One region of the Paenibacillus sp. sgz302190 genome, then DNA from elsewhere that is predicted to be linked to it. Evidence: predicted binding sites of a transcription regulator. Region 1 holds the regulator's gene; the other holds the start of a gene.

What was found. The regulator LexA, encoded in region 1, represses DNA repair genes until DNA is damaged. The targets are predictions, from matches to a motif close to CGAACATATGTTCG.
Region 2: the regulator LexA is predicted to act here: its motif matches at 3,599-3,612, upstream of AC6RNO_RS11175 (DNA polymerase IV).

The regions. Positions count from the first base shown of each region.
Region 1 is NZ_JBZYAO010000011.1:159,312-166,823, forward strand. It holds gene AC6RNO_RS14820 (MerR family transcriptional regulator) at 1-347, shown strand, start outside; gene glnA (type I glutamate--ammonia ligase) at 379-1,719, shown strand; gene AC6RNO_RS14830 (hypothetical protein) at 2,225-2,698, opposite strand; partial or broken gene AC6RNO_RS14835 (vWA domain-containing protein) at 2,926-3,602, shown strand; gene AC6RNO_RS14840 (hypothetical protein) at 3,692-4,090, opposite strand; gene lexA (transcriptional repressor LexA) at 4,223-4,840, opposite strand; gene AC6RNO_RS14850 (LysM peptidoglycan-binding domain-containing protein) at 5,108-5,404, shown strand; gene AC6RNO_RS14855 (DUF896 domain-containing protein) at 5,648-5,836, shown strand; gene AC6RNO_RS14860 (HAD-IA family hydrolase) at 5,879-6,676, shown strand; gene AC6RNO_RS14865 (1,2-dihydroxy-3-keto-5-methylthiopentene dioxygenase) at 6,752-7,294, opposite strand.
Region 2 is NZ_JBZYAO010000007.1:202,495-210,006, reverse strand. It holds gene AC6RNO_RS11195 (hypothetical protein) at 37-195, opposite strand; gene AC6RNO_RS11190 (Dabb family protein) at 229-531, opposite strand; gene AC6RNO_RS11185 (MmyB family transcriptional regulator) at 797-1,669, shown strand; gene AC6RNO_RS11180 (YhjD family protein) at 1,804-2,292, opposite strand; gene AC6RNO_RS11175 (DNA polymerase IV) at 2,289-3,545, opposite strand; gene AC6RNO_RS11170 (YjcZ family sporulation protein) at 3,791-3,892, shown strand; gene AC6RNO_RS11165 (hypothetical protein) at 3,992-4,447, opposite strand; gene AC6RNO_RS11160 (hypothetical protein) at 4,669-5,103, shown strand; gene AC6RNO_RS11155 (hypothetical protein) at 5,326-5,580, shown strand; gene AC6RNO_RS11150 (MFS transporter) at 5,721-6,908, opposite strand; gene AC6RNO_RS11145 (LysR family transcriptional regulator) at 7,069-7,512, shown strand, end outside.

The DNA of each region.
Region 1 (7,512 bases):
ATTTGACAGCGAGGCAAATCCGTTACTACGAACAGCATGAGCTTGTTATACCTGCCAGAACTTCAGGCAATCAAAGGCTTTACTCTTTTAACGATGTGGAGAGATTGCTGGAGATCAAAGATTTGATCGAGAAAGGCGTTAACATCGCCGGAATTAAACAGGTGCTTTTGCCGGTTTCCAAAGATTCCGAGGATGCAACCATCATCAACGAGCACACGGAAGTGAAGCGCAAGGAGCTTACCGATTCCCAACTGCACAAAATGCTGAAGCAGCAGTTGATCGGAGGCGGAAAACGTCCGGGTCAAGTGTCACTGATTCAAGGCGAATTGTCCCGATTTTTTCATTAAATAGCGTCATAATAACGAGAGGAGCATGGCCGTGGGTTACAACACCAATTACACGAAAGAAGACATTTTACGCATCGCCGAAGAGGAGAACGTTCGTTTCATCCGTCTGCAATTCACCGATTTGATGGGCAGCGTGAAAAACGTGGAAATTCCGCGCAGCCAGCTGGAAAAAGCGCTTGACAACAAAATGATGTTCGACGGTTCTTCCATCGAAGGCTATGTCCGTATCGAAGAATCTGACATGTACTTGTACCCTGACTTGAGCACTTGGGTCATTTTTCCATGGGTTACGGAAGGCAAAGTGGCGCGCTTGATTTGCGATATTTACCTTCCTGACGGCAGGCCGTTCCCGGGTGACCCGCGCGGCATTTTGAAAAACGCTCTGAAGCAGGCCAAAGAAATGGGCTATACGGCTATGAATGTCGGACCGGAACCGGAGTTCTTCCTGTTCAAAACCGACGACAAAGGCAACCCGACGATGGAGCTGAACGACCAAGGCGGTTACTTCGATCTCGCCCCGATGGATTTGGGCGAAAACTGCCGCCGCGATATCGTGCTTACTTTGGAAGAAATGGGCTTTGAAATCGAAGCTTCCCATCATGAAGTAGCGCCGGGACAGCACGAAATCGATTTCAAATATGCGGATGCGATTAAAGCAGCCGACCAAATTCAAACTTTTAAACTCGTTGTAAAAACGGTTGCAAGACAGCACGGGCTGCACGCCACGTTCATGCCGAAACCGCTTTTCGGAATGAACGGCTCAGGCATGCACTGCCATCAGTCGCTTTTTAAAGACGACGTTAACGTGTTCTATGACGAGAATGATAAGTTAGGTTTAAGTCAAGTAGCCAGACACTATATGGCAGGTGTACTTCGTCATGCCCGCTCTTTTGCGGCTATCACGAATCCTACCGTTAACTCGTATAAACGCCTTGTGCCAGGCTATGAAGCGCCATGCTACGTAGCATGGTCCGCAAGCAACCGCAGTCCGATGATTCGTATTCCGGCTTCCCGCGGTTTAAGCACGCGCGTTGAAGTCCGCAACCCGGACCCTGCGGCCAACCCGTATCTTGCCCTTGCCGTTATGCTTGCAGCCGGTCTTGACGGCATCAAGAACAAAATGCAGCTTCCGCCGCCAACCGACCGCAACATTTACGTGATGACGGAAGAGGAAAGAGAAGAGCAAGGAATTCCAAGCTTGCCAGTGAACCTGAAGACCGCGCTGGACGAACTGATTCGCGACGAAGTCATTTGCGACGTACTCGGCGAGCACGCCCTGGCTCATTTCTATGAACTGAAAGAAATTGAATGGGATATGTATCGTACGCAAGTACATCCTTGGGAAAGAGATCAGTATTTGTCGTTATATTAAAAGTTGAAACCATGATTTTTAAAGGGTTTTGAGGGGGATGGCGTTGCGGCGGGCATACCGAAATTAATTAGTTTTTTTCGGAAATGCCCCCGGCACGCCCCCAAAAAAAAATATTCCCTGGCCTGCTTCTCCAAGACCTCATTTATTTTGGTCTTACAGTCGGCATGACTGCATCTCATTGACAAGTCTTGTGTTGATTTTGATGATTCTTTCCTATCGCAACGTCTTTGTTTCCCCAAAAGTCCCCCATCATTGTTCCCTAGAAATCAAGTGTCTCATTGATTCCCGATCATTTCAAGGTTGTAGTTTCCATTGGTTCCATCGCTTTCCATTTCATCCTAAAGTAACTAGTGAGCATATCTTATATACGCTCGCGCGTTTCATTGTCTATCGGTTTGCCGCCAAATGTGACTGGGAGATCCTCTTTTAGGATTTGCAGGTTTTTCGACGTTAAAAAACGATCCCCCACTAACCAAGTGGCTGTGGGGGAGCAAAACGAAATGTATTAAACCGGATCAACTGTGCCAAAAATCCTGACTGGCACTTCTCCATGACTGTAGTACTCAACATGATAAGTGCCAGGTTTTAGAGTAACGTATACCGAGCGTCTTTGGCTTCCGCTCCATGAAAAGTATCGAGTACCCGATGAATCATTCTCATTGACTAACCTGTACTCAACCTCTTCGACATCGTAACTGCTGTCGTATGTGCGTTGCTGAACATCAAACAAGTAAGTACGGGTGGAGTTGACTGTAAAATACCCATTACGAAACGTACTCACCCATCCGTCATTTTCTGTCAGGTAATTGTGATTAAACCACATCGAATCATACACGACTGCTTGCAGTTGAGCTGATTGTACTTCCTTTGATGTTGATTCTGCTGCCGAAGCCGTAGCCGCAGGAAGCGTAGTGCTAGAAGCCAAGATACCAGTAGTAAGTGCAACAGCTAACAGACCATTAAAAACTTTTTTACTCATTCCTAAGTTCCTCCTATAAATACAAAATAATTACAATATAAATTGTAATATATATTGTACAACTTGTAAATTAAAATTTACTAATATTGGATGAAATAGTTCTGTTTGGATTTCTTCCAAGCCTCTTCAATCTGGTTGAACCTATATTTAAGTCCCTTTGTTGAAAAATACCAATAATTCAAAAAACATGATACTCTTAAACTATCAAACTTATAGAGGTGGATACGATGAGCACGATTACTTTAAGCAAGCAAAAACTGGGAATCGTTTTGGAAAAAAACAATTGTCGAGCGTGGTGGCCAAAGTTGCGTTGGTGCTGGACATATCCGGTTCGATGAGACTGCTTTACAAAAACGGTACGGTTCAGAAAGTAGTCGAAAAAATATTGGCTGTCGCCAGCAGGCTGGACGATGACGGTGTGTTGGACATCTGGATATACGACCACAAATTCAGCAGGCTGCCCTCTGTCAGCGAGGAAGATTTCGAAGGTTACGTCAACAAGCATGTGCTTGAAAACCAGAACATATCCAAGTTCGGCCGCAACGATGAGTCGCCGGTCATGAGAGATGTGATAAAAAAATATACCGTGGAAGAAAAGAGCAATGTTCCCTCTTTCATTATTTTTATTAATGACGGCGGGGTGAAGAGGGGGACGGGAGATACGATCGACAAGGCGATCATTGAATCTTCGAACCTTCCATTATTTTGGCAGTTTGTCGGTGTTGGCAATTCCGATTTCGGAGTGTTGAAAAAGCTGGATACTATCGAAGGCAGAGTCGTCGACAATGCGAACTTTTTTCAAATTACGGATATTGAAAAAACGAGCGATGAAGAGCTGTATGAAAATTTATTGAATGAATTCCCTTTGTGGATAAGAGAAGCAAAAGATAAAGGGATATTATAACAAATTGATCATCTCCCGGGTTGTGAAAGCCTTGATTGATGGCGCCTAAAGGGCAAGAAATGGATTGGGGAACGCCAACGAAACGAGATTTAATTCTTTAAATTTTCCCTGGTTACTGGTTTCAACCGTGAAATGTCATATCCCATCTTACCAATAATATCGAGCCCGTCCTGGAATTCTATAATGTTTTTTCCAGTCCACCCATTTTCCAAACCATACAAAATAAAAGCTCTAATCGTTCTTGGATTATGTAAATTATATTTTTCAATTATGTTGGTATCTTTATTTTTTAAGGATGTACCGACTAATAGTGGATTTCCTGTAATTGGATCATCCCAAGTACAAAAAAAGAATGTGCATGTTATATTTTTTAGGACTTTTAAAGATATTTTAAGAGAAATATTACTCAACTGTTGATTATACTTCTGGTCAATCACATATAGGTATTCATTTTCGCCTACAATTATTTTTCTTGTCTTGTTCTTCAAGATCTTTGTACCTCTCGAATCAGTTTCGGTCCAAGTAAAAGGGATAGTAGCTATAAGAAATCGAATTGCAGTTCCGGAGTTCGATCGGTATTTTAAAAGCGAAAACCACCCTAAAGGTGGTTTTTTTTGTGCTTACATATCGCGGAACAGGCCGATAACGCGGCCAAGGATGGTTACGTTTTTCAGAAGAATCGGCTGGAGGGCCGAATTCTCCGGCTGCAGACGGATGTGATCCCGTTCTTTGTAAAAACGTTTTACCGTTGCTTCGTCATCTTCGGTCATGGCGACGACGATATCGCCGTTGTCGGCGGTTTGCTGCTGCTTGACAATAACATAGTCGCCATTATGTATGCCGGCTTCGATCATACTGTCGCCGGATACGCTGAGCATAAACACGTTGTTGTCGCCGACGAGGTGGGACGGGAGGGGGAAGTAGTCTTCGATGTTCTCCGTTGCCGTAATCGGTACGCCGGCCGTTACTTTGCCGACTAACGGGACGCGCGCCACGGATAAAGCGAAGTTGCTCTCCGCTCCGTCGAGACCTAAAATTTCAATAGCTCTCGGTTTGGTCGGATCGCGGCGGATCAAGCCTTTCTTCTCCAGACGTTCCAGATGCCCGTGCACGGTCGAACTGGAGGCCAGTCCGACGGCTTCGCCGATTTCCCGAACGGAAGGCGGGTAGCCCTTATCTTTCACTTCGTTCTTGATAAACTCCAAAATTGCTTGTTGGCGTTGGGATATTTTACTCAATAGTTATCACTCCATCTATGAAAAAATCATTAACCAAATTATAACACAGAACCGGAGTTCGTACAAACATAAGTTCGAAGATTTATTGACACAAACGTTTGTTCGTGATATTCTGATTTCAGAACAAATGTTTGGGGGATGAATGTTATGTACATTGCATATTCAGAAGGAAGCAACTCACGGCAACTTCATGCAAGACCAGCGACAGCGAGAACTACGACACGTTCGGATCGTTTCCATCGGTTTTTCGGTTTGACGAAGCGATCTTTGAAATTCATTTTGCTTGCTGCCGCGCTTCTTGCCGTGTTTTCTTTTGGCGCAATCGTACAAGCTTACGCAGGAGATGGCGCGAACGCCGCTTCCACCCGGTCGCCTGAGCCCATTCATGAATCCGTACAAATCCCAAACCATCTTATCGTTGAACGCGGCGATACGCTCTGGTCTATAGCTTCATCCCGAATAAGCGAAGGTCAGGATATTCGTTCGTATATGAATAAAGTTAAGAAATTGAACAAACTTACTTCCACGTACCTTTATGAAGGGCAAATCTTGCTGCTGCCTTAATGCCTGGCATTTATATCGGACCCCTGGCCGTATTATTTAGTTTCGGCGGTCAACGATACCTCCAATTTCATTCCTAAGTGAAATGAGACATATTCGTTCATGTTCGATTCGGATTTTCTGAATCAAGCTCATTTGCCGACTAAGTTACTTGCCTTAGTCTTTTTTTGCGTGCAATTGCCTTGACATTCGGGTAGCGGAATGGCAAAGTAGTAGTCAGACTGAGTAATGGCAGGGAGGACTATCATGAGCGATAATATGGACCAGAACATAGAGAGAATCAACGAACTTGCCCGCAAAGCGAAAACAGTTGGCTTAACGGATGAAGAAATTGATGAGCGCAACGAGTTGAGAAAAAAATATATCCAAGCGTTCCGCTCCTCTCTTAAGGTACAGTTGGATTCTATCAAGTTTGCCGATGAAGAAGAGAAGTAAAGCAACAACATTTATAGATGCATTCAAAGGGGAAATGTAACGATGCCGCTCAAGGCTGTGCTGTTTGATTTGGATGATACGCTGTTATGGGACGATCGCAGCGTGAAGGAAGCTTTTGAAGCAACATGCGAGGAAGCGGCCAAACATTACGCTTCGATCAAGCCGAATGAATTGGAAGAGGCCGTGTGCAAGGAGGCCAGAGCGCTTTACGAATCTTACGAAACGTTCCCATTCACGAAAATGATCGGCATTAATCCGTTTGAAGGGCTGTGGGCTCATTTTACCCAGGGAGAACATGAGCATTTTCGCAAGCTGGAACAGTTGGCTCCGGGCTATCGGACGGAGTCTTGGACAAGAGGGCTTCAGGCACTCGGTATTGAGGACAAGGAACTTGGCTACAAATTAGGCGAAATGTTCCCGGCCGAACGCCGCCGCCGTCCTCTCGTTTACGAAGAGACGTTTCAAGTACTGGATGCGCTGAAAGGCAATTACAAGCTGCTGCTGCTGACGAACGGTTCTCCCGATTTGCAGATGGAAAAGTTGGCCGGAGTGCCCGATATTGCACCTTATTTTGATCATATCGTTATTTCCGGAGCGTTTGGGGAAGGGAAGCCGGCGGTTTCGATTTTCCGGCATGCGATGGAGCTTCTGGGTATTGAAGCTTCCGAAGGCATCATGATCGGGGACAAGCTGACTACGGATATTCTCGGCTCGGGAAGCGTAGGCATGCGCAATATTTGGATTAATCATCACGGGCTGCAGCGCGGCGACGAAATCGTTCCTGCTTTTGAAGTATCCCGACTGCAAGAAATTTTGCCGATTATTGCGAACGGCCGGTAAAATTGCAAACAAAAGCCCAACGGCTGGGGAATCGAATCCTCGGATCGTTGGGCTTTTGGGTTCTTTATGAAAGGATCAGGCCTTTGCAAACTCCGGGTCGTCAACGTTGTAGGCGATCCAGCCGTCTTTTTCGATGAAGAGGCGTACCGCTACGATTTGACGGTTATCCATCAGCGTAAAGAAGTGGTTCGTATTTTCCGGTACGGAAATAACGTCTCCGGCTTCAAGCTCGACGTCAAAGTAGCCGACTTCGTCTTCCGATTTAATAATGAAGATGCCTCGTCCTGTTACGATTGCACGGATTTCATCTTCAGTGTGCGTGTGAACCTGTTCGAATTTTTTGAGCAGTTCCTCGATGTTTGGCGTAGCGTCGGACAAGGAAATGACATCCCAAATTTCGTAACCGCGTCTTGCGGCAAGATCGCGAATTTCTTCGTCATAAATGCTCAAAATTTGCGCTTTTTCTTCGTCGCTCAGGGCGAATTTTTCGCGAAGCGCTTCAGGAAGCTTGGAAGTATCCCAGTGTTCGTACACGACGTTGTGGCTATCCAAGAAGGCTTTTACCTGTTCTTCACCTTCGATGCGTTCATTAGTGTTGCGAATTCGAATTTGTGCCAACGTACATCCCTCTTTCCAATAAAATATACTTGTATTATAGATGAAATGTTGACTCATGTCGATGAATTTGCATAAAAAAATCCTACATACCCCATAGGAATTATTGATAAATAGAAATCTTTTCATAACAGCGCTATTCTGTTACACTAAATGTTAACGAATTTATCGATAAAGTTGGGTTGTTTCAGCTTTAGGTCAAGTTGAGAGGGAGTCATGCC
Region 2 (7,512 bases), on a different contig from region 1:
CGCGTCCTTTCGTCTGGCCCGCCTTGAGCGCATCGATTACTCGCGGCGCCTCCCGGGGATTTGAACGATCACGAAAATCGTCAATACGCTGCCCGCATAGCTTTTGCTGAATCCCATGCTTTGGATGATTTGCGGCAGCCACGCCGTAATGCCATAAAACAGCATGGCCAAAAAGCCGAAGGATAATGTCAGCAACCACGCTTGCGTAAGAGCGATAAAGGGATGCGTTCAAGAAAACGGGTAGTCCACGACAGCGATCCCTTCCACAAATGGGCCGACTCGCTGCAATAAGTTCTGATGCAGCGGATGCTGGGTATAATCCCGGCAAGCCTGCCGATTCGCAAAGGTTACCCGAATGCCTAACGTATAGCCTTGCTTATGCTCCACTTCTTCCGTGACGTTAATCCCGGCGCTAAGGTCTACAATGCCCGGGATCTTATTCTTAAAGGCTTGGACTTGCTTCACCGCTTCTTCTTGTTCGTCAATCGTAACATTAGGCTTAAGTTTCAATAATACGATATGTTCATACATCTTTCTGCCCTCCACGGTTTCTGTTGAGAATGTTCATTCTACGGTTTGCAGTTGCTTCATACGGGATTGCTCCTTCATCCATTCCACGAAGTTTTCCGCTACGAGATCAAGGTTCAACCGCTGATCTCTGCCCCTTGCCATTCTTGCTTTCATCCAGAAGGATGATATAAGCTAGTGTATATGGACTCGACTAAGCTAGGAAGAGATCTGGTTATCGTAGGATTGGGAGTCCTACTTTCATCGTTCGATAGGAGGGATGGCGATCATGTCGATCAAGCTGGACCGTTATGAGGAATTAGCCCGTTTTTTGCGCACACGCCGGGAACGGATTACCCCTAAGCAAGTAGGATTGCCGGAGTCCGGACGCAGACGCACGCCCGGACTTCGCCGCGGCGAGGTTGCCTTGTTGGCGGACGTAGGATTGGATTGGTATACCTATTTGGAACAAGGCCGTCATATCAACGTATCCGCTGAGGTCCTTGAGCGAATAGCCATTGTGTTGAGGCTTGATGAATCGGAGCGCAAGCACCTTTTTTTTCTTGCACGCAAACAACTCCCCTTAGCAGAAACGAAGATATCTGCTCAGGTGAGCCAGGCGCTTCAAAGTTTTTTGGATAGCCAACACACTTCTCCGGCGAATGTCATGGATGCACGCATGAACATCATTGCCTGGAATGCGGCCTACTGCGCATTGAACGGGAATCTCGCCGCCTTGTCGGACAAAGAGCGAAATTTTGTTTGGATGACTTTTACTTCTCCCCGTTTTCGCTACATCAAGGGAGATCAATGGGAGCTGCATGCGCGTCGGATAGCCGCTAAATTCCATGCAGGGTATGCGCGTCACGTTGACGACCCTTGGTGGTCTGAACAGTTCGAAGCGCTGTGCCAAGCCAGCCCCGAATTCCGGGAATTTTGGGAGTCGCATGAGGTTCTCGACGCTATTGATGCCCCAAAGGCGCTTCGTTGTCCGAATCTCGGGATCTTAAATTTCGATCATGTTTCGTTTCAATATTTGGAGGATCCAAGCTTGATGGTTTCCATCCACGTTCCCCATCGGGACGGCACGGTGGAAAAAATGCAGCGGCTGTTAAGCGATTACCAGCACCAGAATTCGGGACAATTTGCGACTTCAACTTGATCATTTTCTAACTCTTAAACTTTATGTCAATAATGCTTCATGCTATAAGTCGAATAAACCTGTGATGCGTATGCTGTAACAGTTTCCTTTCCATAGTAGGAATTTCTACACTACCATGACAGCAAGTTCCCTGCTTATTTTTTTGCCATAAGTGGCTTTAAAATTTCCTCCATATATCTTTGAATTTTGACTCTAATCTCTGACTTCACTACATCGCGTATTATAGATATGCTGTCTTCATAGCCGCGGCAATTGAATTTAACTCGAAGGGTATCATCCACTTTCTCCTCTTCATAGATCTTTATTCCTTGTGTTTTAAGCATTTTTTTTGTCTCCGAAATATCTTGAATAATTCGATCTACCAGTATGTTTGTTATAACTGTATAAAGCTTTTTCAAAGAATAATCGGAAAGTTCAATTTTACGGAGGTTGCTTTCAGCTACTGTAAGCATAATGGGTAAAATCATTGAATTTTTAACCAAAACCAATTCTTCAAAAGAGGGCATCTGCTCCTTACGCTCCGGTTCTTTCTGTCTCCTCTGAATAAGAGCCTCGCGGTGTTCAGGCAAAAGCATTCTGCTGGATTCCCACAATCCATTCCCGGATAATTTCTTGCTATTCATCTGTAGTGTCCTCCAATTTTTCGAGACCTGTCAAGCGCTTGCCCGGCCTGCAAGAGAGAGGATGCACGGAGTATAGACGTTGTTCCAAAACGATTTTTAATTTCGTCAGTTGTACGCTCCAGCTCTCTGAGTTTTTCTCGGTTGCCAAATAGTGAAATCTGATACTCAGTGTCCTTACTGAAATTGGAAAGTGTGAGATAAAGCTTTCGTACGGGCAAACCATCCCAGTGTCTATAGAATATGCGGCAGGCTCCTTCGTAAACTTCTCGAGTAATATTGGTGGGATCCGGTAAAGTAGCTTGGCGATAAAATCCTGTAGGAAGGTCAAAGTTAGCCCCCTGCACTCCCACATGGATAACCCGTCCCGCATACCCTTTTGATCTGCAGCGCCTGCATACTTCTTCTGAAAGTTCATGAAGAATAACATTGATGTCTTCCTTAGTACCATAATCACGCGGCAGCGTCATTCCGTGACCGATAGTCTGATGTCCTCGGTCAAAAGTTCCTGGAGATACCGGTGAGTCATCCAAGCCTTGAGCTGTTCGCCAATACACCTCTGCTTGAATATCACAATTTTTTCCGAAGCGAATCTTCATTCTTCTTTTGAGCTCAGGCAGTGGTATTTTTGCAATATCTCCGATCGTATAAATACTCATTCTTGCAAAATGTGCAGTCATCTTGCCGGCCACTCCGAACATCTTGTTCACCGGTTGCGGCCATAATGAGGATTCAATTTCAGATTTAGGTAGTACGTAAATGCCATCCTCACGTTTTTTTGCATGTATATCAGTGGCCATTTTAGCGAGGATTTTGGTTTCCGAAATGCCCAGCCTTGCAAACACTCCGGTTGATACCAGAACTCGCTCTTGGATTTGCTTCGCGATCTCAATTGCAGTACCAAAAATTGTTGTGCTGTTTGTTATATCAATAAACTGCTCATCGATACTGAAGGGTTCAACCAGATCCGTGAATTTTTCGTAAATTTCAGTAATTAGCAAAGAACAAGTGAGGTACGTTTGCATGCGCGGAAGCAGCACAACTACATCGGGACATTTTGCAACCGCCTCTCCTACAGTTTCAGCCGTAGTGATGCCAAACGTTTTTGCAATTGGGCAAGCGGCCAGAACAATGCCCGACCGTCGCGCCGGATCGCCTGCAACAATGACGGGATAATCGGCATACTCCGGATGTGCGGCTTTCTCGACCGATGCATAGAAGGACTGGCAATCCGACATCATCACTACTTTTGACATAACACCAACTCCAAAATAAGAATATTTGTTCTTATTCATTATATATAGAATACCGAACAAATATTCGCCTTTCAAGAGGGGAAATATTTGTATTTTTTAGCGAGCAACACAAGACGGTCAGAACGCGGCGTTATTTGAGAATGACACATAAACGTAACTTGGGGACATATATACAAGCAAAAGTGAAGTCGGCGACATATGAATATGACGTATTGAAAATGGATTTATGAAGGGAGGATATAAACATGGGCGCTAGTTGTGCAGGATACGGCATGGGAACAAACGTGGCTGCTATCTTGGTTCTGTTTATTCTTTTGGTCATCATCTCGGTAACTTTCGTCTGGTAAATGCACAAAATCGTATGAGTTGTTAAGAAGCAAAAGGAGCTGCCATGGCAGCTCCTTTTTAAGTATATCATTGAATCGTGACGGTGTTTAACGCAACCGTTAACGGTTAATTTTAAAGCCGCCGTAATCAATGACCACGATCTGTTTATTCCGCTTTAAACGTAGGTTAGGACAATATGGGCTGCTATAACGACTAACACCTTTTGACGGAATAATTCCATTTTCCACAAACTTCTTCACTACTATCATAAGTTTTCTTCTATATACAGGATTATTGGGAAATTTTATATTATGCTTTTCCATAGTTAACCAGCGATTTGCCTTATCATATTCGATAATTTTGGCAAGATATTTTTTAATCGGCTTCGAAGATGATTTATACAGGTTTACTTCCGTCCGGTTGCATATAATCCCGTTCTTGGATTTGGCCATTTTCAGTACATAGCCGTTGCCTAAATCGTATACAACTCGTGTAACGCCTTCCCCAATGCATTTCTTCCCCTTTATTTTCCTTTTCATGTACGCTGTCATTTTCATCAAGGCAATATCCTCCATTTCCCCGCATGATCTCCCGCTATCCACCGTTTACCGTTTCTCTTGTCAAATCTAGTATATGCCGCGGATTGTAGATCGGTTTGGATATATGAACATTAATCGATCCTATCGACTCACTTTAAGAAAATGCACGATTGGAGTTGTATTAACGCACTGTGATTTATTACTTTGTCTGAATATAATAAAAAAAGTTTATCCGTGTCCTGAAGAGGTGAGTTCGGTTGTTTAGTAAAAAATCGTATCATAAAATGATTCGTAGAAAAAACATTATTGGTACGGGCGCAAGGCGTGTTGTGTACGACCTGGGAAATGGTTTTGTATTAAAGCTGGCTAAAGCCAAAAGCGGGATTAAAAGCAATAGAAAAGAAGTTACAATGTACAAATTGTCTCCGCTTGAGCTAAAAAAACACCTTGCTCCTGTAGTTAAGTATGGGAAAGGATATTGTTGGATAATCATGAAAAAGTATGATCGTCCATATCGCAATACAACAACAAATAGGCAAAAACTCTCCGCAATGAAAGCTAAGTTTAGAAAAAATAAAATTATTCCTTATGAAATTTTAGATGTTCATGGCCCCTACTATCAAAATATACGTCTAAAGCCTAATGGTGAAATCGTTGTGATCGATTATGGGAATTTTATGTATAAACGCTAATTAGCGGATTACAGTTGCATAAGGAATATCCAGCTTGCAGGGCACTACGGCAGTCATTGACAAAATCAGCAGAATCCCATCAATTATCAGATCATAGTGTCCAAGCGCTTTTTTAATGTATTTCATAATCTATGTTATAAAAGGGAAGGTATTTCGGTTCCGTAAATTTCTTATGACAACCGATCTTCGTTCTCTTCATACTTGATAGGAGGTGTGTTAGAAATGGCAATTACTAAAAAACAGGTTAAGCCTCACATTGGAAAACATGTGTACGTCATGACACGAAATGGACAAATTTTGGATGGTGTTTTGCACAAGGTCAACGGAGATAAACTCTACCTTCAGCAAAATAAAAAGTCGGTTAAGACGAGCGCGTTCACTCCTTTCTTCAACCCGTTCACTCCACTTGTACTTTTTGACTTGTTGGCTATTGAGGAATCTCCGTTCTTTTTTAGAAGATCCCCGTTTTTCTTCTAAGGGAAAGTACAAAATATCATAGTACTTCCTAAAAGCAGAATAGGCCATCCGACACTGGTAACGATAACAGTGTTGGATGGCCTTTTATATTTCTATTGGAAGACTGTTCTATTTGCTCACTTCCTCTATTATTGAACTCCTTAAATCCGAAAAATAATCATTAAAAGTGCAGCCAATATCGCAATGATGCTGCTGGCGCTAAAAGCAACCATAGGACCAAACGTTTGCCATAAAAACCCTGCCACTATACTAGCCGGTAATGCGGCTATTCCGGTCAATGCGTTATATGTACCCATCGCAGTTCCACGCTGCCCTTCCGGCACAATATCGGCAATATATGCCTTTTGTATACCATCCGTAAATGCGTAGTAAAGTCCGTACAATACAAACAACACCCAGATCCAAATGACGCTATTAACCATCCCAAATCCAAAATAAATCAGCGCAAAGATAATGAATCCGGAAATAAGCACCGGTCGACGGCCAATTCGGTCAGACAGCATGCCTACCGGCATTGAGAAGATACTGCTGCTCATATTAAATGCGAAGAAAGTGAGCGGAATTAAGGCAGGAAGCATCCCTGCATCTTGGGCGCGCAGCACCAAAAACGCATCAGAGAAATTGCCGACCGCAAATAGTGTCGAAATTAAGGAAAACCATATGAAGCGCCGATTTAAGTTTTTAAACCCGATTTTGGGAAGCTTCGCTTGGGTTCCGTTACCACCAGGCTCTTTATCTTTTAAGAAAATGAAGATAAGAGCTACCGCTATAAGCCCAGGGATTACGGATAGCCAAAATACAAGGCGGTAATTGTTCGTAAATATGGCGAGTACACCAAAAGCAACTAACGGACCTAATGCAGCCCCTAACGCATCCATCGCGCGACGAAATCCGAATGCTTTTCCGCGTTCCTCTTTCGTAGTGGAATCGGCGATTAAGGCATCGCGCGGCGAAGTGCGTATTCCTTTTCCGAAACGATCGGAGAATCGAATCAGGAGTACCTGTCCCCAGGAGCTGCTTAAAGCAAAGAACGGCTTTGTCAGATTCGACAATCCATAGCCAACCAACATCAAAAGCTTATGCTTTCGGGTGCGGTCGGTCATCCAACCCGAAAACAGCTTTAAAATGCTCGCGGTACTTTCTGCGATTCCTTCAATGATTCCAATGGACCCGACTTGAACATGCAGTACAGTCGTTAAATACAGCGGCAAGATGGGCACGATCATGTTGCTGGAAAGATCAGTAAGTAAACTGACAAACCCGAGAACAATAATGACCGGATTCATGGCGAATAGCTTTCTTTTTTGGCGTTGAGACATTGGCTCCATTTTGTCACCTCATATTTTGGATTCGCATTCTCGTATGATTCAGAAGCTAACGTTGATTTTGTCGCCCAAGGATGATTATAATGGAGCAAGTAGACATAAATGAAATTAATATTAATTATATCTGGTATAAAATATTTTATGATCACGAGGATGATTGCCGATGCTCGCAAACATGGAATGGTATAGGACCTTTTATTTCGCGGCAAAATGGGGCAGCCTGTCCAAAGCGGCGGAAGAACTGTACATTACACAACCGGCCGTCAGCCATGCGATTAAACAGCTGGAATCTCGCTTAGGCGGCCAGCTTTTCTTCCGTACCCCCAGAGGCGTCAAGTTGACTGCCGAAGGAGAGGTATTGTTCAAATACGTCGAGCAGGCGTATCATTTCATCACAACCGGAGAGAGCAAAATAGCCGAGATGCAGCAGTTCACTAGCGGAGAGATCAGAATCGGTGCAGGAGATACGTTATGCAAACATTACTTGCTGCCGTTCTTATCGTCTTTTCATACAGCGTACCCGGAAATCAAAATCCAGGTAACGAACCGTACATCTCGAAAAACCGTAGAATTGCTCAAGCAAGGAAAAATCGATTTCGGCATCGTA